DNA from 3 places in the Arthrobacter sp. LjRoot78 genome. Region 2 is predicted to be linked to each of the others. Evidence: riboswitches for the same ligand, from Rfam matches in the RefSeq annotation. Region 2 holds a riboswitch; each other region holds the start of a gene.
The links. A riboswitch is a leader RNA that binds a small molecule or an ion and turns the genes downstream of it on or off. The one in region 2 is predicted to bind S-adenosylmethionine.
Positions count from the first base shown of each region.

Region 1 (7,681 bases), 2.8 Mb from region 2:
CGTCGTACTCGTCCAGCCCGTCGAGTTTGGCGAGCAGGTTCGCACGCCGGGTGCGCAGGTAGCTGTGCAGAGTTGCTTTGTCATCCATAGCGGGCACTATACCGACGCTCTCTCATGTCCTGAGCGCCCCGGCCCAGGCAGCAGGAAGCGACAGGGCGTCCCGTTATGAACAGCAGGAACTGCGAGAGCGTCTAGTTGGCCGGGCCGCCGGACCCCGAGGTGAAGGCTTCCTCGTCGGCGGCGGTCCGCCAGGCTGCCCAGTCCAGCGGCTGCACCGATGGGCGGCCCAGGAGGTACCCCTGCCCGAAGGCCATCCCCAGGTCCATGACCGCGGTCAGCTCGGCCTGGGTTTCGATCCCTTCCGCAACCAGGTCCGCGCCGATCTGCCGGGCAAACTCCACCATGGCAGCGCCCAGGGTTTTCTGGCCCGCCGCATGGTCGATTCCCGCAATGAGGTTGCGGTCGAGCTTGATGATGTCCGGGCTGAGGTGCTTGACCTGGCTCATCGAGCCGAAACCCGCGCCGGCGCCGTCAACAGCCACCCGGAGTCCGCGCAGCCGGAGCGGTGCAAGTGCCGTAACGACAGGATCGTATTCGTCCTCGGCAAGCCGCTCTGTCAGCTCAATGACGAGCCGGTCCATTGCCAGCCTGGAGTGCTCCACGAACGCCCGGAGCCGCGGGTCAAGGCAGGTGGCCGGTGAGAGGTTGAGCGCCACGTAGACGTTCTCCGGCAACTGCTCTGCGGCCACCAGGGCTGCCTGCAGCGCAGCAAATTCAAGGTCGGGCCCGAGGCCCACGGCCGCTGCCTCGTTGAACCAGTGATCCGCGCTGGCGCCGTCGTCGCTGACAAACCGTGTCAGTGCCTCAACACCGATGACGTCACGGGTGGAAAGCTCGTGGATGGGCTGGAATGCGGTGAGGAGCATCCTGTCACCGAGAATGGCCTCTATGCGGCGCCTGCTCCGGCGGGTGAACAGCACTGTAGCGCCGTAGTCCTCATCGGGCACGGGCAGGTCAGGGCTGGGCAGGTTGGCCTCAGAGTCGTCCGACTCCTGGCCCGTGATGCTCCGCGTGGCCATCAAATGTTCCAGGAGGGCGCGTTCGGGATTCCCCGGGTTCGATTCCATCCGGCTGCGCAACTGTTCGCGCGCCCACTCGCTCTGCGGAGTGGCGTCATCCAGTACAGACTCGATGATGTTCCACGCCTGGCCACGGATCGTCGGGTCACTCACGTCCGAAGGCGGGATCGACTGGGGTCCCCGGTACGCAGTCGTTTCCCCATCGGTCAATGCTGGAAAAGAAGTCTCATCCATTGACATGGTTTATTCCTTTATAAGTGCTGGTCCCGGCTGAGCCCGGGACCCGTCCTTGAAAACACCGCATGCCGATTCGCGGATGCGGGAACCACGAACGTTTCAAAAGCGTACAACGAGACCGGTCTGTCTGTCTGTAGCTGTATCCGAGTCGTAATGCTAAGCACGCGGCCTATTCCTCCACGAATTCCGCTGCCAGATGGATGTGGTTATCTGCCAGCCACACCGGGTTGAAAGCCTTGCTCAAATAGTTGCTGCCGGCGTCGGGCGCTATTGCCACCACCACCGAGCCATGCGGCGCGGCGCGCGCCACCCTCAGGGCGGCGGCCACGGCAAGCCCGGAAGAGGGCCCGAGGGACAGGCCCTCTTCGTTCAGCAGCCGGTGCTCCGTGGTGTACACCTCGTTGTTCGGAACGCGGAGGAAGCGGTCCACGACGCTGCGGTCGAAAATTTTGGGCCATTCGGCTTCCGGCCAGGAGTTCCCCACGCCGTCCACCAGGATCTCCCCGGGATGGCCCCCGCTGTACACCGAACCAACGGGATCCGCGGCGATCACCTCGACGTGGCCGCCGGTCTTTTCCTTCAGGTACCGGCCGTTGCCGCTGATGGTTCCGCCCGTGCCGATTCCGGCCACGAAATGGGTCACTTTCCCGGCCGTCTGCTGCCAGATCTCCGGCGCGGTCCCTTCGTAGTGGGCCCGCGGGTTTGCCGGGTTGTCGAACTGCTGAGGCCGCCAGGCGCCCGGGTTCTCGGCCGTGATCCGCGCCGCAACGGCCCGTGCGTTCTCCGGCGACTCCGACGGCGCCGTCCAGTCCGTCACCACCACCCTGGCGCCGTAACGGTGCAGCGCGGCGAGTTTCTCGGATGAGATGGTGTCCCCGGTGACCACCACCACAGGATGCCCCGTCAGCGCGCCGATGAGCGCCAGCCCGATCCCGGTGTTCCCCGAGGTGCTCTCCACAATGGTTGCCCCCGGCCGGAGCTCACCGCTCCGCTCAGCCGCGCGGACCATGCTCAGGGCCGTCCGGTCCTTGATGGAGCCGCCCGGGTTATCCGATTCGAGCTTGACGTACACAGTGCTGCCGAGGCCTTTGGAGAGGACATCCAGCGGCACCAGCGGCGTGTTTCCCACCTGCGCCAGGACAGCTGCGGCGTCCGCCGCAACATCAGCGGCCTGAACCGCGTGCCTGCCTGTCATGATGCTCATCGTTGCCTTTCCGTGCTGCCGGCGGGGCCGTCGTCGAATGCGGCGCCCAGGAAGCCGGCGCCTAGGAAGCCGTCCAGTTCTACGGAAGCCTGTTCTACGAGCGCTGCCGCCGGCAGATGCCGGGCCAGGAGGCCGGACAGACGGGCGACGACGGCGGCAGTCCCCTTTCCGAGCGGCCGCACCGCACGGGCTTCCGCCCCGCCCAGCAGGTACGCGGCGGTCAGAGCCTCGATCGCGAGCAACTTCCCGGCGGCGTCCACGGAACGCTCCAGCAACTGGAGGGCCAGCGGCGCCAGGGTGGAGTGGTCTTCGATGTCCGCGGAGAGCGTGGGCGCCCCCAGCGTGGCCGGCGCCGCGAGGACCTTGAGCTCGGACAGCAGGCCGGCCGCCGAATACCAGAGCAGCCCGGGCAGTTCTTCGGGCTCCAGCGTGGCTCCGTTCCTGGCAGCCTCGAGGTGCCGCTGGCGGATCAGGCGCTGCGGCGGGTAAAGCTTGGCAATCCGGCGTTCGCTGCTGATCCCCAGATGGGCCAGTCCCAGGCGCAGCGCCTCGAATGCCAGGGCCAGCTGCATGGGCTGGAAGTTCCCGCCGGACACCATCCGCCCGGAGCCGACGTCGGTGAGCGGGTTGTCGCCCCGGCCGTTGAGCTCCACCTCCAGGGCGTCTTCCAGAGAAGTGACCTGCCACCGGACAGCACCGTGGGTCTGGGGCGCCGCCCGGAAGGACAGCGCGTCCTGCACGGAAACCTTCCGGGTGTGGTCCTCCAGCCAGCCTCCCTCCAGGAGCCCCAGCACGTGGGCCGCCGTGACCGCCTGACCGTGCACGGCTTTGGCAGCCTGCACCGCTGGCGAAAACGGGCTGAGGTTGCCCCCGCCGTCATGCCTTGCCGTCGCCTCAAGCGACAGCGCGAGCGCCGTGTCGGCAAGATCGGCGAGCCGCAGTATGCGGTGCAGCACCAGCGCGCCGACACCGATGGAATAGGAGTTGGAGCTGACCAGGGCCAGGGCCTCGCCGGGCGCCAGTTCCAGCGGAGCCAGCCCGGCGTCGGCCAGCGCCTGCCCGCCGGGCACCAGCTGCCCGTCCGCGCTGACAGCCTGGCCCTCCCCGATGGCGACGGCGGCCACTGCGGCCAGGTGGGTGAGGTCGGCGGAACCAACGGATCCTTCGCGGGGGACGGCGGGGACCACACCCCGGTTAAGCATGTCAGCGTAGAAGCGGGCTGTTTCCGGCCGGACTCCGGAGCCGCCGCGGCTGAAGCCCACCAGCCGCGCCAGGATCACGGCCCTGACCTCGTCGGCGCCCAGCAGGTCCCCCACGCCGCTGTTGTGGTACCGCACCACCTGAACCTGGTAGGCAAGGATCGACTTCTCTTCCACAGCGGTGTCCCGCCCGGAGCCCAGCAGCGTATTGAGTCCGTAGACGCGGTGGCCGGAGTCGATGGCCTGCTCCACCACCTCGCGCGAGCGCCCGATCATTTCCAGGGCGTCCGTGCTGAGGACGAACTTCACGGCCGGGTCAGCCGCGGCCTCGGCGATGTCCCTGGCACGCAGGTGCGCCGTACCGATCAGGAAGTTGCCGCTGCCGTTGCCCATCGGACTAGAAGTCCAGCAGGTTCCGGCGGAAGCCGCCGTCGCCGTAGCTTGTCCGGAGCAGCCCGCGGCGCCGCAGCACGGGCGCCAGGCGGTCCAGCACCCCGTGAACGGTGGCCGGGTCCACGAAGCCGGAGAACAGGAACCCGTCTCCGCCCACCGTGGCCCCTGTCTCCTCGAGGTAGTCCGCAATGTCCTCGGCGGTGCCGATGATGCTGTCCCCGGCGCCGCCGCTGCGCGCCTGCAGGAGCTGGCGCAGCGTGGAGCCGGGCGGACCGGCTTTGGTGAAGTGATCCAGGGTGCCCTGGTTGCTGTTCGTGGTGAGTTCGGGGAGCGGGGCGTCGAGGTCGAACTGTTTGAAGTCGATGACGGAGAGATACGAGATGGAGTTCAGCTGGCTGTCGATGTCGCGCTGCGTGAGCCGGCGCCGCTGCTCCCGGAGTTCGTCCGCTTCTGCCCGGGACCCAACCACGGTGGGTTTGAGGACGAACAGCACCTTGACGTCGTCGGGGTTCCTCCCTGCCGCTGCCGCCTCGGCCCGGATCGAGTCCCGGTAGGCCTTCATGCCGTCCGCACCCCTGGCCAGGGCGATGGCGACGTCCGTGTTGGCACCCGCGAACGCTTTGCCGCGCGGGGATGCCCCGGCCTGCACCAGCACCGGTTCCTCGGGTAGCGGCGCGGTGTTCAGCGGTCCGCGGACCTTGAAGAACTCGCCGTCGTGGTTGATGGGGTGGACCTTCGTGTGGTCCGCGAAGACGCCGGCGTCCGCGTCCTCCACAATGGCGTCCGGCTCCCAGCTGCGCCAGAGCTTGCGCACCACGTCCACAAATTCCTCTGCTTTCTCGTAGCGGAGGTCGTGCTCGATCTGCTGGTCCAGGCCGTAGTTCTGCGCGGCCAGGTCACTGCCGGAGGTCACCACGTTCCAGCCCACCTGGCCGTTGGAGAAATGCTGCAGCGTGGCCAGCAGCCGGGCCGCGGTGAACGGCGGGTAGAAGGAGGCGCTGACTGTGGGAACAATGCCCAGGTGTTCCGTGGCGGAGAGCAGGTACGGCACCAGTGCCAGCGGATCGTGCTTGGGCGCGAACGACGCCTGCGCCAGCGACACCTCGGCGCTGCCGCCGTAGGTGTCCGGCACCGTGAGGGAGTCTTCGATGATGAACAGGTCCAGCCCGGCCCGCTCGAATTCGCGCACGGCATGCTGGTACAGGGCGGGCTTTTTCCAGTCGTAGCCGATGCCGTAGCCTGGCGTGCCCCAGCCCTGGACGCCGAAGCCGTGACCCACAAACCAACCGAAGTGCAGCATGGGACTGACTGTATTCCCGTTCGATCCATTCACGGCTGCCTGATTTCATCCGGCGTTACAGCGGTTCATCTCCCGTCATTATCCTCCCGGCAGGGTCTTTTGTAACCGCAGTACGGGGTCACGCACGGGTCACTGGAAACACGGGGCCAGCACCGCTTTCAGCCCTCTCCCGTTACGGAAGATGACGACGACGGCGGTGCAGGCCGCCGTCGTAAGTGTTACGTTTTTGGGGAGTAATGAGAACCGGTGCCAAGCCCTGACTGGCCGGTCGGCAACCCTCCTTCCACGGCGGGGTGCCTCAGGTGAATACTCGGCATATCGACCCATTCGAGCTGCAAGCGTGAGAGAAGGAGATCCGTCGTGTCTGACGCACCCGCCCCACTGGCTCCGGCCACCGAACCGGCCGCCGCCGGCCAGGAACTACCGGCCCAGGACCTGCCCCAGGAAAAGCTGGCCTACCGGCTCATCACCGGCCCCGATGACCGCTCCTTCTGCGAGCGCATCTCCGCAGCGCTGGCCGATGGTTATGTTTTGCACGGGAGCCCGGCGGCCACGTTCAACGGCACCAGCGTGATCGTGGCGCAGGCCGTGGTCCTGCCCGCAGCCATCGCCAGCTCGGACGCCGCGGTGGCAACCGCCGTGGACGAACTTGAGTTTGACCTCGACTTCCCCGGCGAGGGTTTCGAGGGCCACGCATGAGCTACGCCGGAGACCTGAGCCCCCAGGACGCCTGGGCCAAGCTGGAACAGGGCGCAGTCCTGGTGGATGTCCGCACCGAAGGCGAGTGGGCCCACATCGGCATCCCGGACACGAAAGCCACCGAAAACGATCCCCTCTTCATCCAGTGGACCTTCCCCGGCGGCATCCCCAACCCGGATTTCATTCACCAGCTGAAGCAGCAGGCACCGGAGGACACCGGCGTTGAACTGGTGTTCCTCTGCCGTTCCGGCGTCCGCTCGGTCGCCGCGGCAATCGCCGCCACGCAGGCCGGCTTCACGGCCTACAACGTCCTCGAAGGCTTTGAAGGCGAACCGGACCGTTATGGCGAGCGCACCGTCAACGGCTGGAAGAACCGCGGACTACCCACCAACCTCGGAAAGAACTAAGTGACTTTCAATCCCGACGCCGCCGGCTGGAACCCCGACACCCAGGCTGTCCGCGGCGGCCTTGACCGCACCAACTTCCAGGAGACGGCCGAGCCGATCTTCCTCAACTCCGGCTTCGTGTATGAATCCGCGGCAGCCGCCGAACGCGCCTTCACGGGCGAAGACGAACGGTTCGTGTACTCCCGCTACGGCAACCCGTCGGTGGCGACGTTCCAGGAGCGGCTCCGGCTGCTCGAGGGCACGGAGGCGTCCTTTGCGACGGCGTCGGGCATGTCCGCCGTCTTCACTGCCCTCGGTGCGCTGCTGGCCGCGGGCGACCGCGTGGTGGCTGCCCGCTCGCTGTTCGGCTCCTGCTTTGTGATCCTGAATGAGATCCTGCCCCGCTGGGGCGTGGAAACGGTGTTCGTGGACGGCCCGGACCTGGAGCAATGGCGGGCCGCGTTGGCGGAGCCGACGACGGCGGTCTTCTTCGAGTCGCCGTCGAACCCGATGCAGGAGATCGTGGACATCGCCGCGGTCAGCGAACTGGCCCACTCGGCCGGGGCGACGGTCGTCGTCGACAACGTCTTTGCCACTCCCCTGCTGCAGCGCTGCGGCGAGCTCGGCGCGGACGTGATTGTGTACTCCGGCACCAAGCACATCGACGGCCAGGGACGGGTGCTCGGCGGCGCCATCCTGGGCACCAAGGAGTTCATCGACGGCCCGGTCAAGCAGCTCATGCGCCACACCGGGCCTGCACTGTCCGCATTCAACGCCTGGGTGCTGACCAAGGGCCTGGAGACCATGGCCCTGCGCGTCAAGCACTCCTCCGCCTCCGCGCTTCGCCTGGCCGGATGGCTGGAGGAGCAGCCGGCCGTCAGCTGGGTCAAATACCCGCTGCTGAGGTCGCACCCGCAGTACGAGCTGGCCGCCAAGCAGATGAAGGCCGGCGGCACCGTGCTCACGCTGGAGCTCTCACCGTCCGCCGGGCGTTCGGCGAAGGAGGCCGCCTTCGCGCTGCTGGATGCGCTGCGGATCATCGACATCTCCAACAACCTGGGCGATGCCAAGTCGCTCATCACCCACCCGGCCACCACGACGCACCGCGCCATGGGGCCGGAAGGCCGAGCGGCCATCGGGCTCAGCGACGGTGTGGTCCGGTTGTCGGTTGGACTCGAGGATGT
Region 1 covers NZ_CAXUTG020000001.1:4,285,966-4,293,646, forward strand. The annotation lists gene ACSQ1X_RS19945 (DinB family protein) at 1-88, opposite strand, end outside; gene ACSQ1X_RS19950 (EAL domain-containing protein) at 192-1,232, opposite strand; gene ACSQ1X_RS19955 (PLP-dependent cysteine synthase family protein) at 1,486-2,520, opposite strand; gene ACSQ1X_RS19960 (aromatic amino acid ammonia-lyase) at 2,517-4,112, opposite strand; gene ACSQ1X_RS19965 (NtaA/DmoA family FMN-dependent monooxygenase) at 4,117-5,412, opposite strand; SAM riboswitch class IV at 5,645-5,759, shown strand; gene ACSQ1X_RS19970 (DUF1737 domain-containing protein) at 5,794-6,111, shown strand; gene ACSQ1X_RS19975 (rhodanese-like domain-containing protein) at 6,108-6,518, shown strand; gene ACSQ1X_RS19980 (O-succinylhomoserine sulfhydrylase) at 6,519-7,681, shown strand, end outside.
Region 1: linked by a shared signal. The riboswitch ahead of ACSQ1X_RS19970 (DUF1737 domain-containing protein) and the one ahead of metX (homoserine O-acetyltransferase MetX) in region 2 are both predicted to bind S-adenosylmethionine.

Region 2 (7,681 bases):
GCTGACGCGTGCGCCCCTGGCGGAGGGTACGTCCACCCTCAACCGCTCGCAGAGCAGCCGCGAATACTTCGACCTGACCTACCAGTTGCTGGACATTGTGTTCGCCCTCGTGCCGGTGGTCCTGGTGATCTATTTCCTCACGGAACACCGGCGGGCGGGGGAGTCCGGCGCTTCGGCGTTCCGCAAACTCGGCTTCAACTTCGCCCGCCCGGGGAAGGACCTGCTGCAGGGGCTGGGCCTGGCAGCGCTGATCGGCATCCCTTCCCTGGGGCTGTACGCGGCCGGCCGGGCGCTGGGCATCACCACCGCCATCATCCCCAGCGCGCTGGACGCCTACTGGTGGACCATTCCCGTGCTGATCCTCTCCGCAGTGCGGCACGGGATCGTCGAGGAAGTCATCGTGGTGGGCTACCTGCTGGACCGGCTCGGGAAGTTCGGGTGGAGCATGCCGCTGGCCATCTTCGCAAGCTCCATGCTCCGCGGCAGCTACCACCTCTACCAGGGCTTCGGCCCGTTCATCGGCAACGCCGTCATGGGTGTTGTTTTCGCCTGGGTGTACACGAAGACCCGCCGCGTCATGCCGCTGGTGATCGCCCATGCGCTGCTGGACATCGTGGCTTTCGTCGGCTTCAGCCTGTTCGGCAAGGCGATCGGGCTGGGTTAGATCGGGCTGGGTTGGCTCGGGCTCGATTAAAAGGATTCGGCCGCTATCGGTGGGTGGCGTCGTTGGCACCCGCTGATAGCGGCCGAAGTTTATGGTGTGGCACCGTTAAGGGGCAGCAGGCTGCCGCGTGGTCCCTTGCGGTTCCACGTTGTGGAACCGGGTCAGATGGTTACTGCCCCGGAAGCGGTTTCGAAGGTGACGGAGAGGATCCCCGGTGTTCCCTTCGGGGCGATCCATTCGACGGCCACATCTTCCAAAGGCTTCTCGACCGGTTGACCGAGCCACTCCGTGACGCGTTCGGCCGAGCCCGCGATGGTGAGGCTGGACATCTTAACGTTGCTTGGGTAGGCGTTGGACGGGTGAAGCTCCGGGTCGCCTTCCCACTTGAGCATGTACGGAACCTGCGGGTCTGCAATGAGGCCCAGGATGCCGATCTGCTTCCAGACGAGTTCGCGGCCGTCGGGGAACTTGCGGTTGCCGTTGACAGCCGATCGGCCGAGGCGTTCTTCGAACGGTGCCAGGTCGTCCACTTCGACGCACCAGCCCATCCAGCCGCCGCCGGCTGCGGAGCGTGCCCGGACAGCCTGCCCGAACGGAGCCTTGTCGGAGGCCGGGTGGTCCAGGACCTCCACAACCTCCAGGTATTTGTGCCCGGCCAGCGGGATAATCATGTTGCGGGTGCCAAAACGGGGGTGTACCCCGCCCTTCACGGCTTCGACGCCGAGGGCGGTTGCAATACGTTCGGTGGTGGCAGCCAAGCCATCTTGTTCACAGGCGTAAGAGACGTGATCCATGCGCATGCCCTCATCTTGGCACTTTGTGATGGAGCTCTCAGCTAAGGGTGGCCTTACCAAGATGGGATGTCATGGCGGGCCGGCCTGAGGCCCGTGAAATCACGCCGCTGACGTCCTTCGTCACAAAGCTGTTCACAGGCAATCCGCCGTTCCTAGACTGGGGCCAGGTCATGAGCGCCAGCATCAAGCCCCGGCTAGCTGGCCGGCAACCCTCGTTCCGCGGTGGGGTGCCCCGGGTGAAGACCTGGCCCTCCGGCAACCGCCGGGCGGCAAGCGCGGCACCAGTCCTGCCAGGGAATGTCCAGCATGTCCTGCAGGGCAGAGGTGCCCTTCCTCAGAAGGAGCTCTCCGATGTCCAACGCATGGTCATTCGAAACCCGCCAGATCCACGCCGGCCAGGAGCCGGACAGCGCCACCGGCGCCAGGGCACTGCCTATCTACCAGACGACGTCGTTCGTGTTCCCGAGCGCCGAAAGCGCCGCCAACCGCTTCGCGCTGGCCGAGCTGGCGCCCATCTACACCCGCATCGGCAACCCCACCCAGGACACGGTGGAACAGCGCGTTGCCAGCCTGGAAGGTGGCCTGGCAGCGCTCCTGCTCAGCTCGGGCCAGGCTGCCGAAACCTTCGCCATCCTCAACGTGGCCGAAGCCGGCGACCACGTGGTGGCCAGCCCCAGCCTGTACGGCGGCACGTATAACCTCCTGGCCCACACCCTGAAGAAGTTCGGCATCTCCGTGACGTTCGTCGAGGATCCGGACAACCTCCAGCAGTGGAAGGATGCCGTCCGGCCGAACACCAAGCTCTTCTTCGCCGAGGTGGTCTCCAATCCGCGCCAGGATGTCCTGGACATCGAAGGCGTGTCCCGCGTTGCCCACGAGGCAGGCGTCCCGCTGATCGTGGACAACACGTTGTCCACTCCGTACCTCATCCGGCCGCTGGAATGGGGTGCCGACATTGTGGTGCACTCGGCCACGAAGTACCTCGGCGGGCACGGCAGCGCCATCGCCGGCGTGATCGTGGACTCCGGCAACTTCGACTTCGGAAAGGACCCGGAGAAGTTCCCGGGCTTCAATACGCCGGACCCCACCTACAACGGCCTTGTCTACGCCCGCGACCTCGGGGCGGACGGTGCACTGGGGGCGAACCTGTCCTACATCCTCAAGGCCCGCGTCCAGCTGCTGCGCGATCTCGGTTCGGCGGTATCCCCGTTCAACGCCTTCCTCATCGCCCAGGGGCTGGAAACCCTGAGCCTGCGTGTGGAGCGGCACGTTGCCAACGCGGTGACCGTCGCCGAGTGGCTGGAGTCCAGGGACGACGTCGAATCCGTCGCCTATGCGGGCCTGCCGTCCAGCCCCTGGTACGAGCGCGGCCGCAAGTATGGACCCAAGGGCACCGGCGCGATTGTGTCCTTCAACATCGCCGGCGGGGCCGAGGCAGGCAAGCGGTTCGTGGATGCCTTGGAGCTGCACTCCCACGTGGCAAACATCGGTGACGTGCGCTCCCTGGTCATCCACCCGGCGTCGACCACGCACAGCCAGTTGACGGAAGAGCAGCAGGCCGTGGCCGGTGTGACCCCCGGCCTGGTCCGCCTCTCGGTGGGGCTGGAGCACATCGACGACATCATCGCCGACCTCGACGCCGGTTTCCGCGCCGCCAAGGGCGACTGACCAGTACGGCTCCCGGCGTCCACGACGCCGGGAGTCATATTGATGTCACATTCTTAGCCATTGCGGCGACGCATTTCGTAGACTCTTTGAAGGTCATGAGTGCCAGCGACAGCCCCGGCTTGCTGGCCGGCAACCCTCCTTCCGCGGCGGGGTGCCCCGGGTGAAGACCTGGCCTGCCGGCCAGTTGGCGGCGGGCAAGCGCGAAGAAGAGGTCCTCAGATGACGATTGCCGTCACCCGCAGCGGTGTACCCGAAACAGATACCCGCGCAGTGGATGCAACCACAGGCAACACCACGGATACAACGACAGGCAACAACACGGATACCAGCACGGTGGACACCGCCGTCCCTGACGGTACGGTCAAGTTCCTCAGCGTTGGCGGGCTGGAGCTGGAGGCCGGCGGCTTTCTGCCGGACGTAACGCTTGCGTACGAAACATGGGGCACGCTGAACGCGGACCGTTCCAACGCCGTGCTGGTGCAGCACGCCCTCACCGGCACCACGCACGTCACCAGGGGTGCCAGCGACGAGGAAGGCTGGTGGGAACAGCTGGCCGGACCCGGAGCCCCCGTTGATACGGACAAGTACTTCGTGGTCTCCATCAACATCGTCGGCGGCTGCTACGGTTCCACCGGTCCTTCCGCCCCGGCCCCGGACGGTAAGCCGTGGGGTTCGCGCTTCCCCCTGGTGACCCTGCGGGACACAACGGCGGCCGAGTCCCGGCTGGCGGATGCGCTGGGGATCGAGAGCTGGTACGCGGTGTTGGGCGGCTCCCTGGGCGGAGCCCGGGCACTGGAATGGGCCGTGAGCTACCCGGACCGCGTCCGGCGCTGTGCCGTGATATCCATTGGAGCGAGCAGCACCGCCGAGCAGATCGCTTTTGCCCAGGCCCAGACCCTCGCCATCCGCCAGGACGTCAACTTCAACGACGGCGACTACTACGGCGGCCCGGAGCCGGAAGCCGGCCTGGCCCTGGCACGCAGGATCGCACACATCACCTACCGCTCCGCGTACGAGCTGGAGACCCGGTTCGGCCGCAACGCCCAGAGCAGCGAGAGCCCGCTCGAAGCGGTGTCGCTGGGGGACCGCGGCCGCTACCAGGTGGAGAGCTACCTCGACCACCAGGGCACCAAGCTGGTCCGGCGCTTCGATGCCAACAGCTACATCGCCATCACCGAAGCGCTCATGAGCCACGACGTGGGCCGCGGGCGCGGTCCGCTCAAGGACGCGTTGGCCCAGGCCACGGCCGAGTTCTTTATTGCCGCCGTGAATACGGACCGGCTGTATTTTCCGGCACAGTCTTATGAACTCGCGGCTGCGCTGCCGGGGGATGTGCCAGTGCACGTCATCGAAGCGCCCATCGGCCATGACGGCTTCCTGACCGAGATCGGCCAGCTCAGCACGCAGTTGCGGCAGAACTTCTTCGCATAGCCCCGTCGGCTCAATGTGCATTTTTGCAGAGCAGTTCTGCAGAAAATGGCGTTGAGCCTGCGGCAATGTGAGTCCATACTCTAGGGGACCGGCGCGTTGGTGGTGCACATCACACGCGGCCGCTACGGAATGGTCCACATGGCGTCGACGGAGACGCCGAAGGAGTTCACAAATGAGCACGCAAGACTCCGCCGCAAGGCGCACAGATGAGACTGACGTCAAGGCCTCCGGCCTGAAGAAGGTGGTGACGGCCTCGATGGCCGGCACTGTTGTTGAGTGGTACGAGTTCTTCCTCTACGCCTCGGCGGCAACACTGGTTTTCGGCAAGATGTTCTTCCCCAATTCCGGCACGGAGCTGGACGGGATTATTGCCGCCTTCGTGACTTACGCGGTGGGCTTCGTCGCCCGTCCCATCGGCGGCATCGTTTTTGGCCACTTCGGTGACAAGTTCGGCCGCAAGCAGCTGCTCCAGCTGAGCATCATCCTGGTGGGCGTCTCCACGTTCGCGATGGGCTGCCTCCCCACCTTCGCGCAGATCGGCTACTGGGCACCCGCCCTGCTGGTGTTCCTGCGGTTCGTGCAGGGATTCGCCGTCGGCGGGGAATGGGGCGGCGCCGTGCTGCTCGTGGCTGAGCACAGCCCCAGCAAGTCCCGCGGATTCTGGTCCAGCTGGCCGCAGTCTGCCGTGCCCATGGGCAACCTCCTGGCCACCGGCGTGCTCTTCACCCTGTCCTCCACGCTGTCCTCCGCCGACTTCCTCGGCTGGGGCTGGCGCGTCGCCTTCTGGCTGTCCGCGGTGATCGTGATCGTGGGCTACTATATCCGGACCAAGGTCCAGGATGCCCCCATCTTCCTCGAGGCACGCAAGGAAGTTGTCGTCGAGAACAAGGGTTACGGCGTGGCCGAAGTCTTCCGCCGGTACCCGCGCGGTGTCTTCACCGCCATGGGCCTGCGGTTCGCTGAAAATATCCTTTACTACCTCGTGGTCACGTTCTCCATCACCTACCTGAAGGTTGTGGTCCAGACCGACACGTCCAGGATCCTCCTGCTCCTGCTGGTGGCGCACTTCATCCACTTCTGCGCCGTACCGATGGTCGGCAAGCTTTCGGATGCCTTCGGCCGCAAGCCCGTGTACATGGCCGGCGCCATCCTCGGCGGCACCTGGGGCTTCTTCGCCTTCCCGATGATGGACACCAAGAACGACCTCGTCATCCTCGCCGCCATCACCATCGGCCTCCTGTTCCACGCACTGATGTACGCCGGCCAGCCTGCGATCATGGCCGAGATGTTCCCCACCCGGATGCGCTACTCCGGCGTATCACTCGGGTACCAGGTCACCTCGATCGTTGCCGGCTCACTGGCCCCGATCATCGCCACGGCGCTGCTCAGCAACTTCAAGTCCTCCGTCCCGGTGGCGCTCTACCTGCTGGGCGCGTGCCTGGTCACGATGGTGGCGGTGTACTTCCTCAAGGAAACCCGGGGGATTTCGCTGCACGACGTTGACGCCGCGGACGCGCAGGGCACGGCGGACCTCCTGGCCGCTGCCAAAGTATCCGCCAGGAAGTAGTTTCGATGCGAGCAGCAGTCCTTTACGCCGCTGTCCCCGCCGGCACCAGCTACACGCAGGCCCGCCCGCTCGTGGTGGAGGAACTTGAGCGGCCCGAACCCCGCGCCGGCGAACTCGGGGTGGCCATCACCTACTCCAGCCTGTGCCACTCGGACCTGTCGGTGGTGGACGGCTCCCGGGTACGGCCGCTGCCCATGGCGCTGGGGCATGAGGCCGTCGGGAGGGTCGTGACGGTCGGCGAGGGAGTGGAGGACGTCTCGGCGGGGGACCATGTGGTGCTCGTCTTCGTCCCCAGTTGCGGCGACTGCCGCGCGTGCCGCTCCGGCCGCCCGGCCCTGTGCCACCGCGCCGCAGAGGTCAACGGCTCGGGAGACCTGCTGCACGGGGAGGCTCTGCTGCGGACGCCGTCGGGGGAGCGGATCAACCACCACCTCGGGGTATCGGCTTTTGCTGACTACGCCGTGGTGGCACGGGAATCCGTCGTGGTGATCGGCGACGACGTCCCGGACACCGTCGCGGCCATGTTCGGCTGCGCCGTGCTCACCGGCATGGGCGCAGTGTTGAACACCGCGGCGGTCACCGCCGGACAGTCGGTGGCCGTCTTCGGCCTCGGCGCCGTCGGGCTTTCCGCCGTGATGGCGGCGTCCCTGGCCGGTGCCGCCGCCGTCATTGCCATCGACCCGAACGAGGGCAAGCATCAGCTCGCAATGGACTGCGGCGCGACGGCAGTGGGAACTCCGGCCGATGCCGCGCGACTGGTCGCTGAGGCGACCGGCGACGGTGTGGACGTCGCCGTTGAAGCGGTGGGGTCCGCGGGGGTGATCGGCTCGTGCCTGGACCTCGTCACCCGCGGCGGCGCCGTCGTCTCCGTCGGGCTGCCAAAGCCCTCAGCGGAACTGACTGTGGGAGCGCTCCAGTTCGCCGGTGCGGGGAAGCGGCTTCTTGGTTCGTACATGGGAGACGCGGTCCCGGAGCGCGACATTCCGCTGTATCTTGACCACTGGCGCGCCGGACGGCTTCCGGTGGAACTGCTGCACACGGACACGCGGCCGCTCGCGGAAATCAACGAGGGCCTCGATGCGCTGGCGGCCGGGACAGTGGTTCGCCGCCTGTTCCAGGCATAGGTAAATGTCAGGCTGCCAGGATGTCCTGGCGGCCTGACACTTCCGTTTTGAGCGCTGCCACCACGGCCCGGACGGACGCCGAGCGCAGCGACTCCGGACGGGCCACCGCCCAGATGGGAAGCTGCCGCTGGAACAGCTCAGGAAGCACCGGAACGAAGTCCGGGTTGTCCGCGACCATGAAGTTCGGCAGCAGGCCGATGCCCGCACCGCAGCGGACCGCCTCCACCTGGGCGAAGACGCTGGTGGCCTGGAAGCTGGATTTTGGGGCTGGCAGCTGGGACGACCGGTGCCCCAGCTCCGCCACCTGCAGCGCCGACTCGACGTAGGAAACAAAGCCGTGCTCCTTGATGTCTTCCAGGGCGGCCGGCAGTCCGCGGGACCGGACGTAGCCCGGACTCGCGTAGAGCCGCAGGAAGTAGTTCGTGAGGAAGAC
Region 2 covers NZ_CAXUTG020000001.1:1,489,592-1,497,272, forward strand. The annotation lists gene ACSQ1X_RS06815 (CPBP family intramembrane glutamic endopeptidase) at 1-664, shown strand, start outside; gene ACSQ1X_RS06820 (VOC family protein) at 826-1,464, opposite strand; SAM riboswitch class IV at 1,625-1,740, shown strand; gene ACSQ1X_RS06825 (bifunctional o-acetylhomoserine/o-acetylserine sulfhydrylase) at 1,810-3,126, shown strand; SAM riboswitch class IV at 3,218-3,333, shown strand; gene metX (homoserine O-acetyltransferase MetX) at 3,346-4,557, shown strand; gene ACSQ1X_RS06835 (MFS transporter) at 4,730-6,124, shown strand; gene ACSQ1X_RS06840 (zinc-dependent alcohol dehydrogenase family protein) at 6,130-7,248, shown strand; gene ACSQ1X_RS06845 (LysR family transcriptional regulator) at 7,256-7,681, opposite strand, start outside.

Region 3 (7,681 bases), 1.4 Mb from region 2:
CCCGGTGTCCGTGCTGGCTGCAGCGTCCGCGCTGGCCCCGGCGTCCGCCGGATGCCTGCTGTTGGTTTTGGCCTCGTTACCGGCAGCCTCGTATATGGCCGCAACGGCCGGATCAATGGTGCTCATTGCCCTTAAGTCTACTGTGACACGTCCCGGGCCTACCGGCGGGTGCCCGCCAGGCTCATCACGCCCCGAGAACTCCAGCGGCGCAAGGAGTTCCGCGCTGTCCCTAACCAATGTCAAAGCTTCATCTCCGCTCTGTGTCCTTGTGTCGGCGTCCTTCTTGGAGGCGCCCGTGCGAACGCATTCAGCGTTCAGCCGCCCGGCGTCCGCAAGCGCCTTAGGCCGTGGCCAAGCACAGCCCGTGACTCATCGGGACCTGCTTTCCATAACCACTGCCGGCGGGCAAATATTCCGCAAAAGTGCAAGACTAGAACCGGTTCCCCCGCAGATGTTCCGCGGCTCGTCCACCCAGGAGGAAATTCATGTCGTTAGTCCGCATTCTCGCCCGGCCCATGCTGGCCTCCAGTTTCATTCTCGCCGGCCTGGACAAGCTAAAGAACGCGGATGACACTGCGACGCAGCTGTCGCCGCTGTTGCGCCGGGCAGCGGATTCCCTCCCGTTCGCCACCAACGAAAAAGTACTGGCACGCGTCATTGGAGGCACCCAGGTGGGCGCTGGCGTGCTGTTCGCCCTGGGCAAGTCGGCCAGGCTCGCAGCCTCCGTACTCGCCGTCATTTCAGCGCTGAACGCCTTCGTCGAGTGGCGCAGCGCCGACATCACCACCAAGGAAGGCCGGGACGCGCGGCGGACCCAGCTCCTGAAGAACGTCACGCTCACCGGCGGCGTACTGCTTGCGTCCGTGGACACCGCGGGCAAGCCGAGCCTGGCCTGGCGGGCCGAGCATCTGGCCGCCGACGCCCGCAAGGGTGCCAGCCACCTGGCTGCAGACGCCCGGAAGACCACCAGCAAGAATCTCAATAAGGCCGAAAAAGCAGTCCGCAAGGCCGTGGACCACGCCGTGAAAGCATAGGCACGAATGACAGGCACTGCCCCCGCCCCAGTACCGTCCGCGCCGGTTGCGGACGACACCTGGCCCGCGCCGTTCGCCGAAGCGCCGGTCGACGCCACAGTCACCGTCCCCGGTTCGAAGTCCCTCACCAACAGGTACCTGGTCCTTGCTGCCCTGGCCGACGGGCCGTCCCGCCTCCGTGCACCCCTGCACTCCCGCGATTCGGCCCTAATGATCCAGGCACTCCGCCAATTGGGGGCCGGAATCCGGGAAGTCCCGGGGGACGGCTCATTCGGGCCCGACCTTGAAATCACTCCCCTCGCCCCGGATGCGACGGCGGCGGATGCCGCCATCGACTGCGGGCTCGCGGGTACTGTGATGCGCTTCGTTCCCCCTGTGGCTGCCCTCCGCAGCGGCGCCACAGTCTTCGACGGCGACCCGCACGCCCGCAAGCGGCCGATGGGCACCATCATCGAGGCGCTGGCAGCCCTCGGCGTCGATGTCCGGGCCGCCGACGGAACCCGGCCGTCCTCGCTTCCCTTCGCGGTGGCCGGCACTGGCGAAGTGCGCGGCGGACACCTGGTGATTGATGCAAGCGCCTCATCGCAGTTTGTGTCGGCGCTGCTCCTTGTGGGAGCGCGTTTCACCGAGGGCCTGCACCTTGAGCACGTGGGCAAGCCGGTCCCAAGCCTCGACCACATCAATATGACCGTGGCCGTACTGCGCGAAGTCGGCGTGTCGGTCGACGATTCCGTCCCCAACCACTGGGTGGTGGCGCCGGGCTCGATCCGGGCCTTCGACCGCCGCATTGAACAGGATCTGTCCAACGCGGGCCCCTTCCTCGCAGCGGCGCTGGCAACCGGCGGTACCGTCCGCATCCCCAACTGGCCCGCGCCCACAACGCAGGTCGGTGACCTGTGGCGCAGCATCCTGGCTGCCATGGGCGCCACGGTCACGCTGACCGACGGGACACTCACCGTTACGGGCGGACCGGAAATCAAGGGCGCAGACTTCGCCGACACCAGCGAACTGGCACCGACCGTGGCAGCGTTGTGTGCGTTGGCAACAACCCCGTCGCGGCTGACCGGCATAGCGCACCTCCGCGGCCACGAGACCGACAGGCTTGCCGCACTCGTCACGGAAATCAACCGCCTGGGCGGGGACGCTGAGGAAACCGCCGACGGCCTGATAATCCGGCCTGCAAAGCTCCACGGCGGAACAGTTCACAGCTACGCCGACCACCGGATGGCCACCGCCGGGGCCATCCTCGGCCTCGCCGTTCCCGGCGTCGAGGTTGAAGACATCGGCACCACGTCCAAGACAATGCCCGACTTCCCGCAGCTGTGGGAAGCTATGCTGGCACCACAGCCGGGCCGGCAGACGGAACAGGCCAGTGGGGCGTAGCACCGGTACATGGGACGAGTCCGATATCCGGGTCCGTCCCAACAAGAAAGGTACGCGTCCACGGACCAAGGACCGGCCCAGCCATGACGACGCCGTGACCGGCCGGATCATCACGGTGGACCGCGGGCGCTACACGGCGGTGGTGGGCGAAGACAGCGGCAACGAGCGCATCGTGGTCGCCGCGCGGGCACGCGAGCTGCGTCGTTCGCCGGTAGTGGCCGGGGACTTCGTGTCCCTGGTGGGTGATGTTTCCGGAGAGCCCGACACCCTTGCCCGGCTCGTGAAGATCCAGGACCGGCGCACCCTTTTGCGGCGCAGCGCCGACGACACGGATCCGATTGAGCGGGCGGTCGTGGCGAATGCGGACCAGCTCGTGGTGGTGGTCGCCGCCGCCAATCCGGAACCCCGCACAGGATTTATCGACCGCGCCCTGGTGGCGGCATACGACGCCGGCATCGAGCCGCTGCTGCTGGTCACCAAGGCGGATGTCAAGGATCCCACCGAGCTCCTGTCCAACTACCGGCACCTTGATTTCCCGGTCATCATCAGCCGGACCGCCGACGCCGCCGCCTCCGGCATCGATGCCCGCTCGGACGACGGGCTGTCCGCGCGCCTCGACAGCGACGCCGTCTCGCAGCTCCGTTCACACCTCGACGGCAAGGTCACCGTCATGCTTGGGCATTCGGGCGTGGGGAAGTCCACCATGGTCAATGCCCTGACCGGCGCTGAGCGGGCCACCGGAGGAGTCAACGCCGTCACCGGGCGGGGACGGCACACGTCGTCGTCGGCACTTGCCCTGCGGATCAGTGACGCGCCCGCCGGAAGCTGGATTATTGACACCCCGGGTATCCGGTCATTCGGCCTTGCCCACGTCGATCCGGACCGGATCCTGCGTTCGTTCCCCGACCTCGAACCCGGCACGGATGCCTGCGAACGCGGCTGCAAGCATGATGCATCCGCCGTCAACTGCGGCGTGGACGCCTGGGTGGCCGAAGGACACGCAGGGCCGTCCGGCGCGGCGCGTCTTGCGTCCCTGCGGCGGTTGCTCGGCACCGATCCCCGGATGGAAGCTCAGGAAGCGAAGGAACTCGGCATCGTTTCGTAGCAGGCGGAGGGGCCAGGGACCTGACATCCCGCCCGGCCGGCCACAGAGACGGTAGTTTGGAACCATGACCCAACCCGCTTCGAGCTACAACGACGACCTGCGCCTCGCCCATGTACTGGCTGACTCTGTCGACTCCCAGACCATGAGCCGCTTCAAGGCGCTGGACCTTCAGATTGAAACCAAACCGGACCTGACCCCGGTCACGGATGCTGACAAATCAGCTGAAGAGTCCATCCGCGGCCAGCTGTCCCGTTCCCGCCCGCGGGATGCCGTCCTCGGCGAAGAATTCGGCAGCTCCGGGCACGGTTCCCGCCGCTGGATCATCGATCCGATCGACGGCACCAAGAACTTCGTGCGCGGCGTGCCGGTGTGGGCCACCCTGATCGCCCTCGTGGATGAGGGCGAGCCGGTGGTCGGCCTGGTCAGCGCACCGGCGCTGGGAAAGCGCTGGTGGGCCGCTAAAGGGGCTGGCGCCTACATGGGACGGTCGCTTGCGGCAGCCACCCGGCTGAAGGTTTCGAACGTGTCCAAGCTCTCGGACGCCTCCCTCTCCTACTCGAGCCTTAGCGGCTGGAAGGAACGCGGCAACCTGGATGAATTCCTGGGCCTCACGGAGGACGTCTGGCGGACCCGGGCCTACGGCGACTTCTGGTCTTATTGCATGGTGGCCGAAGGGTCCGTGGACATCGCCTGCGAGCCGGAACTGAACCTCTACGACATGGCCGCCCTGGTGCCCATTGTCACCGAAGCCGGAGGCCGCTTCACTTCGCTGGAGGGAGTGGACGGCCCCTTCGGCGGGAATGCCCTCGCCACCAACTCGATCCTCCATTCGGAGGTCCTCAAGCGCCTGAACCCGGACCTCGACGACCTCCTCTGACGCGCAGCGCACCCCCCGGTCGCTAGGCGCGAGGGCGGCAGATCAACGCAGCGCCGAATGAACGCAGTGCCGAATAAACGACGGCGGACGCCCCTCCCAAGGGTGCGTCCGCCGTCCTTTGTTCGGCCGCAACGCCATTCTTCTGCCTCGCGTAACAAAGTGCTTAATAATTGCCGCAACTTTCCCGCGGCGCTGTCAATGTCCTAATCTCGAAACAGGTCACGAGTGCCAGCGCTAAACCCCGGTTTGCTGGCCGGCAACCCTCCATTCGCGGTGGGGTGCCCCGGGTGACGACCAGGCCGGTCCGGAACGGACCCGGCAAGCGCGGATCCCCGGAGTGAGGGGTCCCTTTACAGTGAGGTCCCCATGACTACTGCCACGTTCCCCGCAAACTCCGGAACCGCCCCCGCCCCAGCCCGTCTGGATGAACGGTTCAGCGTCGCCCGGCGCCCCCTCTCGGCCGTCACCGGCGCGGAGATCCAGGCTCCGCTGATCCAGGGCGGCCACGTCCGCTACGCGAACCTGGACTACGGCGCGTCGGCACCGGCACTGTCCGTCGTCTCGGCCTACCTCAACGAAATCCTGCCGTACTACGCCAGCGTGCACCGAGGCGCGGGCTACGCTTCGCAGATCAGCACGTCCGTGTACGAAAACGCGCGGAATATCGTCCGCGGCTTCGTGGGCGGCAGGCCGGACGATTCCGTCATTTTCACCAGGAACACCACCGACTCCCTGAACCTGCTGGCGGGCTGCCTGCCGGTGGCGGACGGCCGCCACACCGGTGAAGTGCTCTACCTGGACATCGAGCACCACGCCAACCTGCTCCCCTGGCAGGGCGTGCCGCACCGCAGCGTGGTTGCCGCGTCCACCCTGAAGGCAACCCTGGAGAGCCTGCGCACTGAACTCCGGCAGGGTGACATCAGCCTGCTGGCCGTCACCGGCGCCTCCAATGTCACCGGCGAAATCCTTCCGATCCGTGAACTGGCCGCTTTGGCGCACGAACACGGCGCAAGGATTGTGGTGGACGCGGCGCAACTGGCCCCGCACCGCCGCATCGACATCGCAGCGGACGACGTCGACTACCTCGCCTTCTCGGGTCACAAGCTGTATGCACCCTTCGGCTCCGGCGTCCTCGTGGGCCGGCCGGACTGGCTCGACGCCGGGACCCCCCACCTGGCAGGCGGCGGAGCGGTCCGCGAGGCCCGGCTGGATTCCGTCAGCTGGGCCACGGGACCGGCACGGCATGAGGGCGGCTCGCCCAACGTGCTCGGCGCCGCCACCCTTGCCCGCGCCACGCAGGTCATCGGCGCTCTGGACCAGGAGCTGTGGCACGCCCACGAGACCGCCATCCGGTCCTTCCTCGTGGAGGGGCTGCAGAGGATCGACGGCGTCACGGTGCACCAGATCTTCAGCGACACCAATGACACGATCGGGGTGGTCAACTTCTCCGTCGCCGGCTACGACGCGGGCCTTGTTGCGGCCTACCTCTCCGCCGAACACGGCGTGGGCCTGCGGGACGGCCGCTTCTGCGCCCACCCGCTGCTCAAGCGGCTGGGACTGCCCTCGGGCTCGCTCCGCGCAAGCTTCGGCGTCGGATCCCGGCTGGAGGACGCCCAGCGCCTGCTCGCTGGCATTGAGGAACTCCGCCGCACGGGCCTGGGCTGGGACTACGTTGTGGACGCGGGCCGCTGGGTGCCGGCCAACGACACCCGCAGCTACCCGGAATGGGCGCCCAATACCCCCGGCACCGCCGGCGCGGCGCCCTGCACCGACGACTGAGCGTTGGGCCTGAGGCCCGAGGACTGGGGACACGGTCTGTGCGGTAAATTCGAGGGGTAAGAATTCCAGCCTGCCCGAAGGAGATTGCACGTGGCACGGGGAGGCCCCAAACTGCACCACCAGCGCCGGCACGAGCTCGGCCAAAGCTTCCAGGACGGCGGTGAACACTACGACCGGGTCCGCCCAAGCTACCCTGGCGACTCTGCGGACTGGCTGATCGAAAGCGTCGGCGGGATCGCCGGAGTGTCCGACGCCGCTGACATTGGGGCGGGGACGGGCAAGTACACCGCATTGCTGGTGCAACGCGGGCTGGCAGTCTCCGCGGTGGATCCTTCACCGGACATGCTCGCCCAACTGCGCCTCGTCCTGCCGGGAGTTCCAGCGACGGAGGGCACAGCGGAGGCAACCGGACTCCCGGACGCGGCGTTCGACGTCGTCGTTGTTGCCCAGGCCTGGCACTGGTGCGATCCCCTCCTGGCAAGCACCGAACTGTCCCGCATCCTCCGCCCTGCCGGCGTGCTGGGACTGGTGTGGAATCAGCTGGATACGTCCGTCCCGTGGGTCCACCGCTTGTCCCGGATCATGCATGCAGGGGACGTGCACAAGCCGGACTTCCGTCCCGCAATCGGGCCGGAGTTTGCCGGGCTTGAGAGCCACCTGACACGCTGGGAAGACTCAGTGACCACCGGAGACATCGTCGAACTGGCAAAGTCCCGCAGCTATTACCTCGCGGCCGGCGAAAGTACGCGCGCAAAGGTCCGCCACAACCTGGACTGGTACCTCCACGAGCACCTGGGCCATTCCCCGGCGGACACCATCGGACTTCCCTACCTCACCCAGACCTGGCGGGCGTTCAAAGCATGAGTGCCGCAGCCAAAGCGGTAGGCTTGGACTCGTGAAGACCAGCGCGCCCTCCTCCTCCATCGAGGACTACGTCAAGGTCATCTACTCCTTTACGGAGTGGCAGGACAAGCCCATCACGTCCTCGCAGCTGGCCCAGCGGCTTGGCGTCGCAAACTCCTCGGTCTCGGAGATGGTCCGCAAACTCAAGGACCAGGGCCTGGTTGACCACAAGCCGTACAGCGCCATCACGCTCACGGCGGACGGAATCCGCCTCGCGCTCTCGATGGTCCGGCGTCACCGCCTGATTGAGACCTACCTCGTCCAGGAACTCGGCTACAGCTGGGATGAAGTCCACGACGAAGCCGAACTCCTGGAACACGCAGTGTCGGATACCTTCATCGAGCGGATGGCCCGCAAGCTCGGCGATCCCCTGCGCGACCCGCACGGTGACCCCATCCCGGCAGCGGACGGCACGGTCCATATGCCGCACGCCCATCGGATGAGCGAACTCGACGACGGCCACACAGGCCGGATCACCCGGATCAGCGACGACAACCCCGAACTCCTGCGCTATCTTTCCGCGCAGGAGATCGATCTCGATGCCGACATCGAAGTGCTTGGCCGGAAACCCTTCGGCGGCGCACTGGTGGTCCGGATCGG
Region 3 covers NZ_CAXUTG020000001.1:2,903,779-2,911,459, forward strand. The annotation lists gene ACSQ1X_RS13510 (sigma-70 family RNA polymerase sigma factor) at 1-126, opposite strand, end outside; gene ACSQ1X_RS13515 (DoxX family protein) at 486-1,034, shown strand; gene aroA (3-phosphoshikimate 1-carboxyvinyltransferase) at 1,041-2,417, shown strand; gene rsgA (ribosome small subunit-dependent GTPase A) at 2,407-3,522, shown strand; gene hisN (histidinol-phosphatase) at 3,587-4,399, shown strand; SAM riboswitch class IV at 4,617-4,730, shown strand; gene ACSQ1X_RS13535 (aminotransferase class V-fold PLP-dependent enzyme) at 4,766-6,178, shown strand; gene ACSQ1X_RS13540 (class I SAM-dependent methyltransferase) at 6,269-7,042, shown strand; gene ACSQ1X_RS13545 (metal-dependent transcriptional regulator) at 7,074-7,681, shown strand, end outside.
Region 3: linked by a shared signal. The riboswitch ahead of ACSQ1X_RS13535 (aminotransferase class V-fold PLP-dependent enzyme) and the one ahead of metX (homoserine O-acetyltransferase MetX) in region 2 are both predicted to bind S-adenosylmethionine.